Regions from separate parts of the Brevibacillus sp. 7WMA2 genome, predicted to be linked through region 1. Evidence: predicted binding sites of a transcription regulator. Region 1 holds the regulator's gene; the other holds the start of a gene.
What was found. The regulator LexA, encoded in region 1, represses DNA repair genes until DNA is damaged. The targets are predictions, from matches to a motif close to CGAACATATGTTCG.
Positions count from the first base shown of each region.

Region 2: the regulator LexA is predicted to act here: its motif matches at 3,010-3,023, upstream of uvrB (excinuclease ABC subunit UvrB).

Region 1 is NZ_CP048799.1:1,914,039-1,921,705, reverse strand. It holds gene GOP56_RS07255 (carbon-nitrogen hydrolase family protein) at 1-46, shown strand, start outside; gene GOP56_RS07250 (hypothetical protein) at 484-891, shown strand; gene GOP56_RS07245 (zinc-dependent alcohol dehydrogenase family protein) at 1,006-2,016, opposite strand; gene GOP56_RS07240 (DMT family transporter) at 2,419-3,300, shown strand; gene GOP56_RS07235 (aminoacyl-tRNA deacylase) at 3,379-3,843, shown strand; gene GOP56_RS07230 (hypothetical protein) at 3,982-4,395, opposite strand; gene GOP56_RS07225 (DUF456 domain-containing protein) at 4,747-5,235, shown strand; gene lexA (transcriptional repressor LexA) at 5,612-6,232, opposite strand; gene GOP56_RS07215 (cell division suppressor protein YneA) at 6,393-6,776, shown strand; gene GOP56_RS07210 (DUF896 domain-containing protein) at 6,855-7,043, shown strand; fluoride riboswitch at 7,102-7,161, shown strand; gene crcB (fluoride efflux transporter CrcB) at 7,221-7,601, shown strand.
Region 2 is NZ_CP048799.1:3,406,013-3,413,679, forward strand. It holds gene uvrA (excinuclease ABC subunit UvrA) at 1-949, opposite strand, end outside; gene uvrB (excinuclease ABC subunit UvrB) at 962-2,938, opposite strand; gene GOP56_RS14275 (flagellar hook assembly protein FlgD) at 3,113-4,078, shown strand; gene GOP56_RS14280 (PDZ domain-containing protein) at 4,201-5,484, opposite strand; gene GOP56_RS14285 (S41 family peptidase) at 5,674-7,155, opposite strand; gene GOP56_RS14290 (murein hydrolase activator EnvC family protein) at 7,239-7,667, opposite strand, start outside.

The sequences.
Region 1 (7,667 bases):
GATTTCTTATGAAGAAATCAATCTATTGGTAGGCAGTGAGCGATAATGTCTAAAAATCGGCTAGATTAGGCGAGCAAAAAAAGTAGATCATCAAGCATAACTTTTATCATATGTTTTAAAGACTAGTCCTACATTTGAATAGAGACCATATTCATAGAACCCTCATGTTATTATGCGTGAGGGTTTTTCATATTTTTCATAAATAATAGGTTTTTTTCTAAAAATAACATATTTTTATTTGTGAGACTATTTTTATAGCATGACGCAGAAAGCCCGGTAAATAGGGCTTTTTCGAATGTTAACAAATTCTTGTTTATCTATAAATTTAATTTTTTTGTAAAAATAAGAAAAAAATTCTTGATAATAGTTCTCGGTGTAACTATAATGATTACAGGAGGTGAACAAATTAGAAGAAAGTGGTTAGAAGTAATTTTAATAATTTTCATAGTTTTTACTTTTTAACAATAATCTAAGGGAGGAATTATGATGTTTAAAAAAATTCTTTTAGCTGGTGTATTAGGAGTTGCAGGATTGACAGGAGCAAGCTTCACAGGTTTAGAAGCAACGAAAGCAAGTGCGGCAAGTGTTCAAGATCAAGATGTGTTTAAATATTATTCTTTAAGCTCTTATGAAGTTGCTCCAAAAGAATCCTTCTATCTAAAAAAAGGGGAAGAGCTTAGCGTTACCGTAACAAATTCAGGCTATCCGATCACATACACAGTCTATGATGCTGATAATAAGGTCATAGGTACATATGATACGTACGCAAGATACGGCCGTATCTTTAAAGCTACAAAAGATGGAAACATCTCTGTTCAATTTCAAGCAGGTGTAAATTCTTCTTTCACAAAGAAAATGAACTTTACGGCTACATTTTCTATTTATAAATAAGTCGAATAAGTTATACGATTTGTAGAAATCATACTTATCCGAAAACAAACTGGCGAATAAAAGTCGCCAAAAATGGTAAGTAGGTCCTTCCTCAATAGAAGGACCTATTTATTTTTAAGCGAAAATATGCTGATTCACTTTATTGCGTAAGAATATTTTCCCCCTATTTCTAGAGGATTCTGCCATCTGAACGGCTTTTTGGACCTCCAAAAGATCGTAATGAGCATAAGGCATCATGAGCCCCAATTTTTGCTTCATTATTAATTCTATTACATGAGAGAAGGTGTCTTGCCAGGTTTCTACAGATACCTGCTGATTCCAATGCCTTAAATGAAATAATCTGATGTTTACCTGTGTTCTATGCGAAATTTCCCCCCAATGAACAGGTGTTCCCGATAAAAGTCCAATCGTTACCAATGTACCATTCGGGCGAACACAAAAAGCTAGGTCTGAACCAGCTGTGCCCCCTACAGAATCAATAGCAGCAGTAGCTCCTCGGCCATTTGTCAATTCCATAACCGTTTGATGTAATGCGGTGTCAGAGGTGTTAATGACAGCAAAGGCGCCTAACTGAAGAAGTTCTTCGGTATAGAAATGATTCCTTGTGACCGCAATCAGTCGAAACCCAAGAATCGAAGATAACTGGCAAAGGATACGTCCAATTGAAGAACCGCAAGCATTGACCAGAAGGATATCATCTTCCTTTAATTGTAATACTTCTGTACACGTAATCCAGGCTGTTATAGGGTTTATATAGAGCTGAGCCGCGATGTAATCTTCCATGGAAGGTGGTATCGTGATTGCTAAATCTGCTGGTGCTGTCACATAATCCTGCCAAGTCCCTTCTCCCCGCAAAGGAAGAACACGTTTGCCAAGAAGCCCATGAGAAACGGAAGATCCTACTTCCTCAACAATGCCGACACCTTCATACCCAGGAATGGTAGGCAATGAAATACGATGAGAATATGCTCCTCTAATAGGAAGCAAGTCAGATGGATTTATAGGACGATCAATCATGCGAACAAGAATTTCTCCATTCATAGGAGATTTCATTTGTTTTTGTTCAACCTGTAAAACCTCCTGCGGGTTTCCAAACGCATGAAATCTAATACATGTAGCTATCAAAGTTGTACGACTCCTTTATCTTTTATCTCTAGATTATTTTATAATATAAGTACTTGTCATGATGCTAGTGAATGTGGCTTTAATGTTCAAATTTACAATCCGTATAGTTATTGGCTAAGAAATACAGCAGACGTAGCAGAAATTCTACTATTTATTTAGAATTTTTTGTTATAAAGCAGAAGTTTGCTTGCAATGTCTTCAAGATTATGAATAATAGTATATAACTTAAAAGGATTTCTTTAGTCTAATTACCTGCATGTTTTTGCTTTGTAGCTACTAAGGCCAGTTTCATTTTTCTTTTAGCAGTAGGAAGAGCGGGTTCAGTCCTATGAACCCGTTTTATTATAGTTTCATTATAGTAGTTAGATTAATAACCTCTATAAATAGATTGGAGTAAAAATTATGAATATAAGGGCTTTTATTCAAATGTTCATCTCGATGACGATTTTTGGATCAGTAGGATTTTTTTCCGTGTTAACGGGTCTTTCCGCTTTAGAATTGGTTTTTATTAGATGCATTTGTGCGACAGTTTTTCTTGGTTCGATTTGGTTTATTACAGGAACGTATGCCAAAGAGCAATGGAGCAAAAAAGAACTAATGAGGATTGGCTTCTGTGGTATAGCAAATTTATTAAATTGGATTTTCTTGTTTAAATCCTTTGAGCTGATTTCGATTACAGTTGCCATCTCTCTCTATCATCTTGCTCCGATGATTGTCTTACTTGTCGGTAGCTTTCTTTTCAGAGAAAAGGTAACCATACTTTCAATTCTGGCTATCTCTGTATGCTTTGTAGGAACGATTTTTATCATTGGAATAGATGGTGATCTCTCAAATGCTTCGTTTCAAATGACAGGATTTTTGTACGCTATTCTAGCAGCTCTTTTTTATGCAGTAACGATGATTTTAGGGAAGAGTATACAACAAGCAAGTGTCTATGCCACAACGTTTATTCAAACTGCTATTGGCGCGATATGCTTGCTTCCCTTTATCCATTACCATGTATTTTTAGACCTAACTCCGCAGAATTGGGCATACGCGATCATTACTGGCATTATCCACACTGGTGTTGTTTATCTTCTGTTTTTCGATAGTGTACGAAAACTATCGACCAGAACCATTTCAGGAATGGTATTTTTGGATCCAGCTGTTGCTATTTTATTAGATGTGATCATTATTGGATTTCGACCAAATATGATACAAACAATAGGAATTTTATTAATATTTATTGGGATGCTTTATACGTTAAAAAAACCAAAACAACAAAATACAGCGAATATTACGTAAAAAAGATCACCTGCACTCTTGATTAACTAGTGGGGTACAGCTAAAATGGGGAAAATATTTTAGGATGGAGAGGGATCAATGAATTCTTATGAGCTGCAAATAAAAGAGTACCTACATGCAAAAGCTGCTGATGCCCAGCACTTTATACTGAATCAATCTTGCCATACGGTCGAAGAGGCGGCTAAAGCTGTGAATGCTTCTATTGAGGAGCTGGTTAAAAATATTTGTATGATTGATGAAGATGGACGACTAATTGTGGCCATTGTAAAAGGAGAGGATCGGGCTAGTACATCACGAGTAAGTAAGGGACTCAATATAAAAAGACCTCGTTTGGCAGATGAAAAGGAAGTATTAGTAGCAACAGGTTATCCAGCCGGTGGGGTCCCTTCTTTTGGATTTGAGGCGATTTTTTTGGTTGATCCGAAAATAACAGAATTAGAGTATGTTTATACGGGAGGGGGCTCTCCTCATTCATTAGTGAAAATAAAGGTAGAAGATTTAGTAAGATTAAATAACGGAAAATTGATGCGTGTAAGAAAATAGGCGATGCGATACAGCTAGCATTAAGGCATTTCCTCGCATACGACAGCCCATTCTCCTACACCAATTTTTAGGGAATGCAGAGGCTGTAAGAGCTGATACTGATCAGTGAAGGTGCTGCGTGATAACGTGATAAAAAGACTAGTGAATCGTCACGTTGCCTGTAATAGGAACAGGTTTTATGCTAGCGTTTTGCAGAATAACAATCCAATGTGAATGTCGTGGGACGGTTACAGTAGAGCCTTTTGGGTAGATTTTTTCAGCTCCGTAGGTATTTGCATTCAGTAGATACCAGCCCAATGAATCTACTTTCTTATCAAACGTAACCGTTACGCTACCACCTTTCGCAAGGAAAAAAGGGCCTGTAACACCAGCTTCCCCATAACCTCTATCCCATTCCTTTACCGTTAGTGCAAATGGAATAGAATATTGGCTGTAAGCATTACTACTAATCGTTACTTTTGTTGTGCTATGCTTATCTAAAGCCGCGTAGCTAGTCGAGGACAGTAAGAAAACAAGTGGTACTGCTAATAAAGAACAAACGATTTTGTGCATCTTGTAACCTTCCTTTCCGAAATAGGATATACAGGCTTGGAGCGGGGACAATTTAGTATATAGTATTAATTTCTCCAAATGTTATATTTTTCCTGTTATCCATATACCTTTTTCTTGCTGTCCTTTTGCCTGTATGAAGTGGAAAAAGGAACTGGTAAAAGAGCGCTATAGGTAAATAGGTCAGGCTTTGCTAAAAATGAGATCATAAAAAAGAGCAGAATCATGTATATGTAGGAAAAGACACGTTTCGCAAACAAGAAAAGGAAACTCCTAAGTAAAAATGAAACGTAGGAGGGCACTGAAACGTACATATAGAAAACGGGTCAGATGCAACAAAGAGGGGGGTTAAACATGGATGTTTTATTATGGTTGATTGTTATACTTCTATTCGGTGTAAGTATTGCTGGTATTTTCTTCCCAGTGTTACCTGATACGATTATGTTATGGGGCGGTTTTTTACTATATCAATTCGCGATTGCAGAGCCTGGAGCAGGATTACCGGTTTCCTTCTGGTGGGGAATGGGGATTTTGAGTGTGGTGTTATTTGGTGCTGACCTATTGACTAATATGTACTTTGTTAAAAAATATGGTGGCTCAAAAGCATCAGCAATCGGGTCAATATTAGGTGTTATTATTGGTGTACTTACGTTTCCGCCATTTGGTATGATTATTCTCCCATTTGTATTTGTATTATTAATTGAAATGCTGATGCAAAAACAACCGGCAGAACGAGCTTTTAAGATAGCGATAGGAAGTCTTATAGGTTTCTTTAGCAGTGTCATTATGAAAATCTCTATCCAACTCATCATGATTATCTGGTTCTTTATTGTTGCTTGGTAAAACTTATTGTGGATCGTTACATTGGATTTTGAGTGTTGATCCATTCCATAAAACCGAGATTGTCAAATTCTCTATCATTTCCTGTAGGGAAACCGGCAATCTCGGTTTATTTGTGTTTACACATCAGAATTAGAGAAGGCTTGTTTGAAGATTTGCTAAAAAGAAACACTGTTTTAAGTGGCTATGCAGCTAATTTACACCTAAATATAAGTCCAATAGTAGGAGAAACACGAAAGGTATCAAGGAGATAGGTAGAGTGGGGCATAAAATAAACCGTTACAAACAATAAATTTGAGCAGTAAAAAACTCTTGGCGAGTATGATCCTCACCAAGAGTTTGTACGTGTAAGCACGTGAGAAGTTAAAAATCCAATGCACTAGTGGAAAAGGCGGTAAACGCCAATTACTTTACCTAAAATCGTCACATTATCTAAAATGATTGGTTCAAGCTGTGAGTTTTCCGGTTGTAGACGGAAGTGGGTTTTCTCTTTAAAGAAACGTTTTACAGTTGCTTCATCCTCTTCGGTCATGGCTACCACGATATCCCCGTTGTTAGCTACATTTTGTTGGCGGACAATTACATAATCGCCATCTAAAATGCCTGCTTCGATCATGCTCTCTCCCATAACGCGCAACATGAACACATTGTCAGACGTAACGATGTTTTCTGGCAATGGAAAATATTCTTCCACCTGTTCAATAGCTGTAATAGGTTGACCTGCCGTTACCTTACCAACCACTGGTACTCGAACGATGGAGCTTTCATAATCGTCCTGTAGACGAGTCTCGTCCAATAATTCAATGGCACGTGGCTTAGTAGGATCGCGGCGGATTAAGCCTTTCTTTTCAAGTCTTGCGAGATGACCGTGAACAGTGGAACTGGAAGCTAGTCCTACGGCTTCACCGATTTCTCGAACAGACGGGGGATAACCTTTATCTTTTACTTCCTTACGAATAAAATCAATGATCGCTTGTTGGCGATTGGAGAGTTTGGACATTTCGAACACCTCATTCTCTCGATCCAGATATTTTCTACATTATACCATGAGAATTTGCGTTCGACAAACATTAGTTCGATTCTTTTGCTTGACAGGAATATTTGTTCGCATTATGATGATGTTATCAAAATGAGAACAAACGTTTGTGAGGGTGATGATAATGATGGTACAATCTAGCAATTGTCAGAATCTATATAAAGATAAAACAAAAACAATGACGAGTAAGAACACATTGGTACATCATAGAAAAGGGATAACGCGAGGGCAAGCAATCGTAACGTTATTGCTGATCATAGTATCCTTTGCAGCAGGCAGCATGATTTTTGGAAAAGAGAAGGTGGCTATTGCGGCTCCCCATACACAGCAGGCAGCTATAGTCATTACAATTCAGCCAGGTGATACGCTGTGGAGTATTGCACAAGCTTATCAACAGGAATCCGGGCTATCAGCTAGAGAGCTAATGGATGAGATCATGAAACAAAATCAGTTAGATAGCCCCATGATTTATGCAGGAAATAATCTAGCTATTCCAGTATACCGATAAGCGGGAGCCATAATTTATATCTCCTCTCCTTTGGTCTTGTGTTATAATAAAGAGAAGTTAGTTGAGGAGGTATCACCATTGGTTACTGATGCAGAAGTAAAACGTATTAATGAATTAGCCAAGAAATCGAAGGGTGTTGGCTTAACTCCAGAAGAAAAAACGGAGCAACAAGTTCTTCGTCAAAAATACATTGATGCTATGAAGGCTTCCTTGAAATCTAGTTTAGATTCGATCCGTTATGTAGAGGATGAGGAACCTAAGCACTAGTCTATGTGATTTTTCAAAATGATCCGTAGCAATAGTGCTGTGAAACAGGTTTTTACAAGTAAATAGAGGCGATGGAGTTCGCCCTAAGCGCCAATAGGCTAATGACTCCTACCAGTAATATTACTGGTAGGAGTTTGTTTGTATATATGTGAAAAATAGTGGAAAAGGAGAGAATGCATGTCTTTTTTAATTGTTGGACTATCAGGAATGTTGGGGGCTGTATCCCGATATTTAGTAGGAGCATGGACAGCGGGCTGGTGGGATCTCTCGTTTCCTTTAGGTACGCTAGTAGTCAATTTCATAGGCTGTATCGGATTGGGAGCTCTCAATCAATATCTCTTAACCCGAAATCAACTGCCCGCTTGGTTTACCTTAGGAGTAGGAACAGGGTTTATTGGTTCTTTCACGACCTTTTCGACTTTTAGTGTAGAGACACTTACCCTTTGGCATCAGCATCAATATGTACTTGCCATTTGCTATGTACTGGCTAGTCTATGGGGTGGTTTACTGATGGTATGGCTTGGCTTTCATATCAAATGGAAAACGAAAAAGAGTTAGTTGTACTTAATCCTTTCAATTGAAGTCAATTGAAGCTGGAAATGGTGTACCTCTTCTAGCCACTAC
Region 2 (7,667 bases), 1.5 Mb from region 1:
AGTAGGTAGAAGACTTTGGCTCCCAGGCTGCTATAGCCCCCTCTGATAATGTCTTAGAGGAATCTGGAACAACCAGGTCCGGGTCAACCTCCATCCTCACTCCCAATCCGTCACACTCTGAGCAGGCTCCGTACGGGCTGTTAAATGAGAAGATTCTTGGCTCTAACTCGCCAATCGAGAATCCACAGAGCGGACAAGCATGCTTCTCGCTAAATAGCAGCTCTTCCTGATCAATCACATCGACAATTACCTTACCATCCGCTAAACGCAACGCTGTTTCTAAGGAATCAGCAATACGCGTCTGAGAATCAGGTTTGACGACAATCCGGTCAATGACAACTTCAATGCTATGCTTTTTGTTTTTTTCCAGACGAATCTCCTCAGATAAATCCCGGACTTCACCATCAACCCGAACCCGAACATACCCTTGTTTACGAATATCTTCTAACAGCTTGACGTGTTCTCCTTTACGTCCCTGGACTAGTGGAGCCAGAATTTGCATACGGGTACGTTCCGGAAATTCCATAATACGATCTACCATTTGTTCGATCGTTTGGGAACTAATTTCTATCCCATGAGTTGGGCAAACAGGTCTTCCAATACGTGCATATAACAGACGCAAATAATCATAGATTTCTGTCACGGTTCCTACGGTAGAACGTGGATTGCGACTCGTGGTCTTCTGATCAATCGAAATAGCTGGAGAGAGACCATCAATGGAATCTACATCAGGCTTATCCATTTGTCCAAGAAATTGACGAGCATAGGCAGATAGCGACTCTACATAACGACGCTGTCCTTCCGCATAGATCGTATCAAAAGCAAGAGACGATTTTCCTGAACCGGATAGTCCCGTTAAAACAACAAATTTATCTCGTGGGATGACGACATCTATGTTTTTTAAATTATGAGCGCGTGCACCCTTCACCACGATTCGATCTAAAGGCATGTATTTCACTCCCTACAAGTCAGCTTTCAACTCCAATATCAAATCACGAAGCTCTGCTGCACGCTCGAACATGAGATTGCGTGCGGCTTCCTTCATTTCCTCTTCCATTCGCTCGATGACTACTATGCGATCCTTTTTCGGCATCTTCTTTACATCTAAGTGTGGTAGATAATCAGCTTTCTCCTCCGCCACTTTTGTTGCTTCAATAACTCCGCGAATGGCTTTTTGAATCGTTTGTGGTGTGATGCCGTGCTTTTCATTGTAAGCAAGCTGGATACTACGGCGCCGTTCCGTTTCTTGTATGGCTTTCGACATGGAATCAGTCATTTTGTCAGCGTACATAATTACGCGACCCTCTGCATTCCTCGCAGCACGTCCGATGGTTTGGATTAATGACCGCTCATTGCGCAGGAAGCCTTCTTTATCGGCGTCTAAAATGGCAACTAAAGATACTTCCGGTAAATCCAGCCCTTCCCGCAACAAGTTAATCCCGACCAAAACATCAAATTCGCCCAAACGCAGGGCACGTAAAATCTGCATGCGCTCTATAGTCTTAATATCAGAGTGCAGATAACGTACTTTAATGCCTATCTCCTTCAGATAATCGGTTAGGTCTTCTGACATCTTCTTGGTAAGAGTCGTTACTAAAACACGTTCGTCTTTAGCAATGGTTGCCTGAATTTCCCCGATTAAATCATCAATTTGTCCTTTTATTTGACGAACGGTGATTGTTGGATCCACTAAACCTGTTGGACGAATGACCTGCTCTGCCATTTTAGGCGTATGCTCCAGTTCATATACTCCTGGTGTGGCTGAAATATAGACAGCTTGCTTTACTTTCTTTTCAAACTCCTCAAACCTAAGCGGACGGTTATCGCGGGCGGACGGCAAGCGGAAGCCATGCTCCACCAGTACATCCTTGCGGGCTCTATCTCCATTGTACATCCCACGAATTTGTGGGAGGGTCATGTGAGACTCGTCTATCACCATTAAAAAATCATCCGGAAAATAATCAAGCAGCGTGTATGGAGGATGTCCCTCTGGTAATCCAGTCAGATGACGGGAGTAGTTCTCAATTCCTGAGCAAAAGCCCATTTCCAGCATCATCTCTATATCGTATCTCGTACGCTGTTCTAGCCGTTGCGCTTCCAATAGCTTGCCTGCTGCTTGCAATTCCAACAGCCTTAGTTCTAGCTCCTGTTCAATATTTTCAACAGCCTTCTTCATTTTTTCCTCACGGGTAACGAAGTGAGACGCAGGAAAAATCGCTACGTGGTCCCTACTTCCCAGAATCTCCCCAGTTAATACATCAATCTCTGTGATGCGCTCAATCTCATCACCAAAAAACTCTACTCGTATTGCCTGTTCACTGCGCGACGCCGGGAATATTTCCAGTACGTCTCCTCGAACACGAAACGTCCCACGAGTAAAGTTAATATCATTGCGGTCATATTGAATATCAACGAGGCGATGCAAAACCTCATCTCTGCTTTTTTCCATGCCTGTACGCAAGGAAAGCACCATCTCTCTATATTCAATCGGGGAACCCAAACCGTATATGCAGGAAACGGATGCGACAATGATGACATCTCGTCTCTCTAATAACGAGCTAGTTGCCGAGTGACGCAATTTATCAATCTCATCATTAACGCTTGAATCCTTTTCAATATAAGTATCCGAATGAGGAATGTAGGCTTCCGGTTGATAGTAATCGTAGTAACTAACGAAGTATTCTACCGCGTTATTCGGGAAAAATTCACGAAATTCCGCTGCCAACTGAGCAGCTAAGGTCTTGTTATGCGCCATGACTAGTGTAGGTTTGTTCACCTGAGCTATCATATGAGCAGCAGTAAAGGTTTTACCTGTTCCGGTAGCACCCAGCAGAGTTTGATGGCGTTTACCCGCCTTTATTCCTTCCACTAGCTCTGCAATTGCAATAGGCTGATCACCCGAAGGCGTATACTCCGAAACTAACTCAAAACGATCCACGGTCCCCTCATCCTCCTTTTTATATCCTATCCTTCATTATAGCACAATCATTTAAAATATAAGCAAAAACTCGAACGTTTGTTTGTCTATTCGATATAAGTGATTTTACCGATAATATAGAAAGATAGCAAGTCTATCTGTCTGATAATTTTTACCCATTTGGGAGGAAAATGAATGCCGACCAACAGCATACAAAAATCGCTGGGAGCAGCGAGAGCAGCAGCCAAAGCGACAGCACAAAACACAACGCCGAAAACAAAGTCTTCCGTACAAGCAGAATATAGCTATGCTAATACAAAAGAATTTTCAACGGGCTTGGATAGCGAATCTTTTATGAAGCTAATGATTGCCCAGATAAAGAATCAAGACCCGATGTCACCGATGGATAACTCTCAATTTATGATGCAAACCGCTATGATGACCATGGTAGAAAAAGTGACGAATATCGAGCTTCTTATGAAGGAGTCAAATAGCAGTCTGTTAAACGTAAAAGAGTACGAGGAAATCATCGGTAAAAAAGCTACTTATGAAGTGGCTCGTAAGGATGACTCCGGTCAAATTTATGTAACAACAGCTTCTGGTACCGTTGACGGAGTAAAAATGGTTGATGGCAGAATCTGGTTTATCGTAGGTAAAGATATTATCTCCCAACAGCAAATCCATGGCCTAGAATCTCTTACGTCTCAAACTGGTGTTGACCAAACGCTAAAATACGCCAATATGATTGGTTATAAAGTAACGTATACAGAACAAGGAACAGGCGAGGACGGCAAACCAACCTCAACTGAGTCAACTGGTATCATTCAGGCAGTCAGCATGAAAAATGGTTTGGTAGAATTTGTTCTAGCTGACGGTAAAAAGATTAAATCTACAGATATCGTTGGACTTGAGGTAGTAAAGCCTGAAGAAGAGGAAGAAGCTCCTACTGAGCCGGACGGTTCTGAAGGTACTGACGAAAGCGGCGGTACCGGTGGTTCTGAAGGTACGGGCGAGAGCGGCGGCACCGATGGTTCTGAGGGTGCTGGTGAAAGTGAAAATCCCGACTCCCAAAAACCTGATGAATCAGGAAAACCTGGAGATTCCCAAACGCCTGATGACAAGGAAAAGTCTGAGGATAACACAGATAAACCCTCTGCATAAATAGTAGGAAGAGCAGTCCAAAACTTTTCTTCTCAAACGAAAAAGATGACCTCATACAGGCTTGAGGTCATCTTTTTGTTGTTTCCATGCTTTTTCCGCGGGTAACGCAGGGTTTCCCCCTGCTACATGCCCAGCTCTTGCTCGCCTTTCGGTTTATGCTTCCTTACTCCAAGGAAACCAATTTCTTGCATAGACACAAAATGCGTTGTCCGTTCGTCTGGTACCACAATAATACCAAGCTGATGATGCTGTCCCGCATAGATCGCACTCTGCGTAAATTTTATTTCATGATCCAGTGTCAAAACTTCCATTTTACAGAAAGCTGGGTTAGCTTGTAACGCCGGATATAAATCTTCCTTTACCGAGATCGGGTATCCATTTACCTTAACAATTACCTCGCCGCTCCTAATCCCCATGACATCGGCTGGCGTCCCTGGGAGTACAGCCAGCACCTTCAGGCCCTTACCAGTAGGAACGTAGTAGGGAGGCAATTTCTCCTCTTGACGTGCGCTTAGCCAGCCCAACCATTCGTGCCCAAAAAAGGCAAAGAGGGCAGCTACATACACAAGAGAAGGAACAATGACTGCTACATAGCTTATTCCAAGCAAAATGAATGAATACAGAAATAAATGCTTGGATAAAGAGCTCGCTTTTTCCTGTGGTGTTTTTGTTTTAGTAATAGCAGAAAAACCCGTAATTGCTGGTAAAAGCAACATCCCAAGCGTAGCCATCGACCAATCCGGAGAAAACAACGGCCATCCCTGAAATAGTGCTGGTACCTGCAATGCCCCTTCTGTAACAGGGGTTAGTACAATGACAGGTGTTAACCAAAAGGAATGAAGCTGGTAAGCACCTACAACTCTTCCGCGTTTTCCTTCTACAAATAACGGAGATGCATGTCTGTCTCCATGACTTCTAATAAACCATGCTTCTACAATATGTAATAGAGCAACTAAAGCTAGTAGCGGTGCTGGATTAGCATGAGCAAACCATCCCCATACTTTAGCGATGCCAGATACCTCTTCGGCTATGGGAAATAGTTTGGCAAGCCCATGTAAGCCGGTAAAAATAGCCGTTCCATAGGCCAAACATAGAAAGCGAAATCTTACAAAGGCAAGTAATAAAGCAATCGCCCAAGCAATCCACATGTCAGATACCTGAATAAAGATACCTAATAACCCAGCTACAAGGCTAACGAACAAACCGCCCACTATCCCCAGACCAACAGAACGCAGTGTTTGTGATAATGGCGAATGGATTCGTACAGAAAACAATTGACGCTCCCATAGCATTTGTTTGCGATAATGCAAGTAAATCAGTATGAGAAACGCATATAGGAGCGGATTTAACAGAAAATGTACCAATGCGTACAAATAGTTGCTTATCAGGTTCCAGAGCACACTCAATTTTCTCTCCCCCTCTAAAAATATAAAAGAGCTTGGCAGTTGCCAAACCTCTAGTGCCGGCAAAACTTATTGCACTTTTACTATCAGTCCAAACCATTTATCCTTAATACAAAAAAGAACCACGACCGTTTTGTTCGTGGTTCTTACTTTCTACAGAATAGAAAGGTTTCCCTGCTTTTTTTCTTTGGATTATTTTGCCTTTGACTGCGCAGTGATCTCCAATGCACGTTGCAATTGGCGATCGTTGTTCGGATCTCTCATTACTTTAATTAAAGCATTTTGCATCGCTAGACCCGTTTTTTGATCTACTTTTCCCGTCACTTCAAGCTTGTGAGCCTGTTGGAATTTTTTCACTGCGGCTTCAGTAGCAGCATCATAATAGCCATCCAAACGGTCTGGCTTCAATTGCAGACCTTCAAGAATTAATTGGAGGTTCTTTACTTCTATCCCATTCATATCGCGTGATAATACTTTATCATGCGGGAGCTGTGTTGCCTTAAAATAATCTGGCTGGGTGACAACCTCATCAGGCTGGATTCCTTTTTTATGAATCCATTCCCCTTTAGGTGTTAACCATTTAGCAATTGTCAGCTTTAATTGGCTTTTATCCTTCATTTCCATTGTGTTCTGAACGGTACCCTTACCAAACGTTTTTTCGCCAACCAATTTTGCACCTGCACTCTCGGACAGGGCACCTGCTAAAATTTCGGAGGCACTAGCAGATCCTCCATCAATTAAAACAGTGATTGGATACGGTTTTCCCTTATCTGCTTTGGAATAAAACGTCTCTATCTGTTCATTATTATTTCCATAGGAGATTTCAACAATTTTAGCCTTGTTAGGGATCAAAACCTCGCTGATACTAGTCGTTGCTTTTAGATAGCCGCCTGGGTTACCACGAACATCAATGATTAATCCTTGAATGCCTTTTTTCTCTAGTTCGGCTAATTCTCTATTAAAATCGTCAGCCGTAGCACTAGCGAAGGAGGTCATTTCTAATTTCCCGATCTTCTTACCGTTACTCTCTAGGATAGAGCTATGGACGGTCTCAATTGGAATATCATCTCGAACAATCACAACAGTAATCGGTTCGGGATTTCCCGTACGCAAAATTTTCAGAGTAGCCTTCGTTCCTTTAGGACCACGAATTTTCCCTACCGCTTTATGCAAATCTAAGCCTTCCAAGGATTCACCATTAACGCTAAGCACCTGATCGTTTGGACGAAGCCCCGCTTTTTCCGCCGGGGAGGTTTTTATCGGTGATACGATGGTAAGCTTACCATTCTTCATTGTTACTTCTGCCCCAATTCCTTCAAATGAAGAATTAAGAGATGCATTGAATTCCGCTGCTGCCTCAGGATCCATATAGTCTGAATACGGATCATCCAACGCAGAGATCATGCCGTTGATGGCTCCCTCCATGAGCTTGTCATCAGCTACCTCATGCACGTAACGCGATTTGATTATTTTATATACTTCCTGTAGCTTAGCAAAGTCTTTGGGCGAACCTTGTCCACCACCAAGAGAGAAAAGACCGTTGCTCCCGCCAGCCACTACCGCATTTGTTGCAGAGCTTAACGGAACTGTTTTCACAGCAATCACGGTTAGAAGACTGCTGGTCAACATACCGGCTAGCACAAGGGCAAGCACCTTGCGTCCGTTCCATTTCATACTATACACCATCCTTTTTGTCTGCCATGGAAAAGCTATGCAACTAGTGTATGCAAAGTGGAGCTACAATATTTGCGACAATCCTAGCGAATGTATGGTGCTGGATCAACCTGTCGACCGTTTTTATACACAGTGAAATGCAGATGGTTACCAGTTGAGCGTCCAGTGGAACCTACCTCTGCAATTTTTTCACCACGTTTTACAGCTTGTCCAACACGAACCTTAATTCCGCCTTCACGAATATGCCCATATAACGTACTGATTTCTTTATTGTGCTGAATAACGACTGTATTACCATATCCCCGCATCGTTCCAGCAACAATAACGATACCATCCTCGGCTGCTTTAATCGTTGTTCCCCTTGGTGCTGCCATATCTATTCCATCGTGTCCTGCGGCTTTGCCTGTGAATGGATCGGCCCGATAACCAAATGAGGAAGTAAGAACGAACGAGTCGAGCGGAACTGCCAATTTTCCACCTTTGTAATTACTTACACTGCTTAAATTGCGCTT